DNA from 2 places in the Arthrobacter sp. AG367 genome. Region 1 is predicted to be linked to the other one. Evidence: riboswitches for the same ligand, from Rfam matches in the RefSeq annotation. Region 1 holds a riboswitch; the other holds the start of a gene.
The links. A riboswitch is a leader RNA that binds a small molecule or an ion and turns the genes downstream of it on or off. The one in region 1 is predicted to bind S-adenosylmethionine.
Positions count from the first base shown of each region.

Region 1 (2,191 bases):
GGAGTTCATACCGCCGCTGCAGCACATCGACATCAGCACCAACACCGGTCCCGGCGGCAAGGAAATGATCCTCACGGTCCAGCGCATCGAGGGCAGCAACAGAGGCAGAAACACCCTCCAACACCACCCCAACACCCGTGCCGATTCCCATATCCACATCATCCAGCGAGGCACCGACATTCAGACCTGGATCGCAGCGATGTAGGAAGCAGCCACTTAAATGAATTCGGCCGCCATCGGGTAGTGACGCCGTTGTCACCACCTGATGGCGGCCGAAGCTGATCCGGGTACTGGCCCGGCGAACCCCCTCCCGGACATTCCGGGAGGCTGGGGTGGAGCGTCAGATGGTGACGGCTCCGTTGGCGGTTTCAAACGTGACCGACAGGATGCCCGGAGTTCCGTGCGGGGCGACCCACTCCACCGCAACGTCCTCAAGCGGCTTCTCCACCGGTTCACCCAGCCACTCGGTCACGCGGGACGCGGAGCCGGCGATGGTCAGGCAGCTCATCTTAAGGTTGCTGGGGTAGGCGTTGGACGGGTGCAGTGCCGGGTCGCCTTCCCACTTGAGCATGTACGGCACCTGGGGATCGGCGATAAGGCCAAGGATGCCAATCTGTTTCCAGACCAGCTCCCGGCCGTCCGGGAACTTGCGGTTGCCGTTCACCGCGGCGCGGCCAAGGCGTGCCTCGAACGGGGCGAGGTCGTCCACTTCGACGCACCAGCCCATCCAGCCGCCACCGGCCGCGGAACGGGCACGCACGGCCTGTCCGAACGGTGCCTTGTCCGAAGCCGGGTGGTCCAGGACCTCTACGACTTCCAGGTACTTGTGCCCGGCGAGCGGGATGATCATATTCCGGGTTCCGAACCGGGGGTGCACCCCGCCCTTCACTGCCTCAACGCCGAGGGCAGATGAAATACGTTCGGTAGTGGCCGCGAGGCCATCTTGTTCACAGGCGTAAGAGACGTGATCCATGCGCATGGCAACATCTTGGCACTTTGTGATCCGGCTCTCAGCTAAGGGTACCCTTACTGGAAAGGCGGCCGGGAAAAGGGCCGGGAACATGGGCAAGAAGGACGACGGCGGCGTCCCCGGCCGGGTGCGGGGCGGCCCACCTGTGGCGGCTCGAAAGCCATGCAGGGCGACCTTGTTCGTCACAATGCTGTCCACGGCGACTACCCCGTTCCTAGACTGGGCGCAGGTCATGAGCGCCAGCGCCAAGCCCCGGCTCGCTGGCCGGCAACCCTCCACCCGCGGTGGGGTGCCCCGGGTGAGGACCTGGCTGTCCGGCAAGAGCCGGAAGCAAGCGCGGCCCGTACTGCCCCACGCATTCCGGGCCCATGTCATAGGAGACTGAGATGTCCAACGGATGGTCTTTCGAAACCCGCCAGATCCATGCAGGCCAGGAGCCCGACAGTGCCACCGGAGCCCGCGCGCTCCCCATTTACCAGACCACGTCCTTCGTGTTCCCCAGCGCCGAAAGCGCAGCCAACCGCTTTGCCCTCGCCGAACTTGCGCCCATCTACACCCGGATTGGCAACCCCACCCAGGATGCCGTCGAACAGCGGATCGCCAGCCTTGAGGGAGGCCTGGCCGCTTTGCTGCTGAGCTCGGGCCAGGCCGCCGAGACGTTCGCGGTGCTGAACATTGCGGAGGCGGGGGACCATATTGTGGCGAGCCCCAGCCTTTATGGCGGAACGTACAACCTGTTCGCCCACACCCTGAAGAAGTTCGGCATCTCGGTCACCTTCGTCCAGGATCCCGACAACCTGGACCAGTGGCGCGACGCCATCCAGCCGAACACCAAGCTCTTTTTCGGTGAAGTGGTGTCCAATCCCCGCCAGGACGTCCTGGACATCGAAGGCATCTCCGAGGTGGCCCACCAGGCAGGCGTGCCACTGATCGTGGACAACACCCTGTCCACGCCCTACCTGATCCGCCCACTGGAGTGGGGTGCGGACATCGTGATCCACTCCGCCACCAAATACCTGGGCGGCCACGGCTCCGCAATTGCCGGCGTGATCGTGGACTCCGGCAAATTCGACTTCGGCAAGGACCCTGAACGGTTCCCCGGCTTCAACACCCCGGACCCCACCTACAACGGCCTGGTCTACGCCCGCGACCTAGGCGCCGACGGTGCGCTGGGTGCCAACCTCTCCTACATCCTCAAGGCCCGCGTCCAGCTGCTGCGCG
Region 1 covers NZ_VIVE01000003.1:169,672-171,862, reverse strand. The annotation lists gene FB478_RS10615 (HNH endonuclease signature motif containing protein) at 1-151, opposite strand, end outside; gene FB478_RS10610 (VOC family protein) at 341-973, opposite strand; SAM riboswitch class IV at 1,199-1,313, shown strand; gene FB478_RS10605 (bifunctional o-acetylhomoserine/o-acetylserine sulfhydrylase) at 1,357-2,191, shown strand, end outside.

Region 2 (2,191 bases), on a different contig from region 1:
CGCCGCCGGACGCGGGGCTGTAGAAAGCAGAGGTCTGGAGGAGGAACGGCTTTTTGCGCCCCTCGGAATAGGTGCCGTAGAAGTTTTCGCCGCCGGAGGCCGTCAGCATGTCCTGGAGCTCGCCGGCCCTCGGCTGGGAGTTGACGGCGGGGCCGCCGGCCGTGTCGTCGTGATAGGCGGCCAGCCCCACCCAGTCCACTGCGTCGTCGCCCGGGTAGTACGGGGCGTAGGCGCTGTCGCTTGAGTTCCAGGCCCCGTCGCCGTTCGTGTCCAGGAGGGAAAAGCCTTCGGTTCCGGGCTGCGGGGCATCCCGGTTGCGGTCAAAGGGGTAGTCCTTGCCCAGGTAAGGCGCCCACACCAAGGTGGCCCGGCCGCCGTCGTACTTCTTGAACGCTGCCGCCACAGCCCTGAAGGCCTGCCGGTACGCGGCGGGCTGCTGGCCCCAGGCCACCCAGCTTGCATTCATGTCCGGGGCGAACCGGATCAGCAGCTGCCCCTTGAACCCGGACGTAAGGTCGCGCACCTGCGCTGCGAATGCTTCTGCTTCCGCGGTGCCGAGCTGGCCCAGGGGCACTGACGGCTTCACCGTGAGCAGGGCGTGGGCGCCTAGGGACGCGGCCTGCTGAAGGAAGCCGTCAAGGTCGTTCCGTTCCGAATCGCGGTAGGGGATGGTGATGTCGTGGCCGAAGACGGCCGGACTGGCACCAAGCCGGCCGCTGAAGCCTGCGGCGGTGTCCTCGCCCCACTCGAGCACCGCGCCCAGCCAGGGCTTTCCCTTCTCCGGCGCAGCGTCCGCCGCATGCGCCGGCGCAGCCGCCAGCAGGGCAAGGAGGCTGACGATGGCCGCGGCCAGGAACGCACCGATGGACGGCCGGCGGGTCCCGCGGATGGCGGCCTGGTGGCGCGATGTGTTTGCCCGCATGCTGACAGGACCCCCGGTGCTCATTGCTGTGACGACGGGGCGGCGCCCCGGTAAGAACTTTATCGGCCCCGCGGCCCCGGGCGGCACGTGGCGGGCCGCCCACCTGCGGCGATGTCCGCCGTCGCGCTTTCCTTCAACCCCGCGCCTCCCTTCAGCGCTGCTCAATTACGGAACATGACGACGGCGGCGGTGCGGCTTGGCGCGGCAGATGTTACGTTTTTGGGGAGTAATGAGTACCGGTGTGAAGCCCTGACTGGCCGGTCGGCAACCCTCCCTTTCGCGGCGGGGTGCCTCAGGTGAATACTCGGCATATCGACCGATTCGAGCTGCAAGCGTGAAAGAAGGAGATCCGTCGTGTCTGACGCACCTGCCCCTGACGAAAAATTGTCCTACCGCCTGATCACCGGCCCGGATGACCGTTCATTCTGCGAGCGGATCTCCACGGCCCTGGCCGACGGCTATGTGCTGCACGGCAGCCCGGCAGCCACCTTCAACGGCACCAGCGTGATCGTGGCGCAGGCAGTGGTCCTTCCGGCGGCAATCGCCTCGGCCGATGCCGCGGTTGCCACCGCAGTGGATGAACTGGACGCCGAATTTGAAGGCGAGTTCGACGGCGAGGGCCACGCATGAGCTACGCGGGAGACCTCACGCCCCAGGAAGCATGGGAGAAGCTGGAACAGGGCGCCATCCTGGTGGACGTCCGCACCGAGGGCGAATGGGCCCACATCGGCATTCCGGACACCAAGGCCACGGACAACGACCCCCTCTTCATCCAGTGGACCTTCCCCGGCGGCATCCCCAACCCCGACTTCATCAACGACCTCAGCCAGCAGGCGCCCGAGGACCGTTCAACCGAACTGGTGTTCCTGTGCCGCTCCGGCCAGCGGTCCATCGCGGCAGCCATCGCGGCCACCCGGGCCGGCTTCACCTCCTACAACGTGCTGGAGGGCTTTGAAGGCGAGCCGGACCGCTATGGCGAACGCACCGTCAACGGCTGGAAAAACCGCGGCCTTCCCACCAACCTCGGAAAGAACTAAGTGACCTTCAACCAAGACGCCCCCGGCTGGAACCCCGACACCCAGGCTGTCCGTGGCGGGCTGGACCGCACCAACTTCCAGGAAACGTCCGAGGCCATTTTCCTGAACTCCGGCTTCGTCTACGAATCCGCGGCAGCAGCTGAACGCGCCTTCACCGGCGAGGACGAACGCTTTGTCTACTCCCGCTACGGCAACCCGTCCGTGGCCACCTTCCAGGAGCGGCTCCGGCTGC
Region 2 covers NZ_VIVE01000002.1:130,001-132,191, reverse strand. The annotation lists gene opgC (OpgC domain-containing protein) at 1-922, opposite strand, end outside; SAM riboswitch class IV at 1,148-1,263, shown strand; gene FB478_RS07655 (DUF1737 domain-containing protein) at 1,277-1,552, shown strand; gene FB478_RS07650 (rhodanese-like domain-containing protein) at 1,549-1,959, shown strand; gene FB478_RS07645 (O-succinylhomoserine sulfhydrylase) at 1,960-2,191, shown strand, end outside.
Region 2: it holds a riboswitch for S-adenosylmethionine, as region 1 does, so the genes downstream of both, FB478_RS07655 (DUF1737 domain-containing protein) here and FB478_RS10605 (bifunctional o-acetylhomoserine/o-acetylserine sulfhydrylase) in region 1, are expected to answer to the same signal.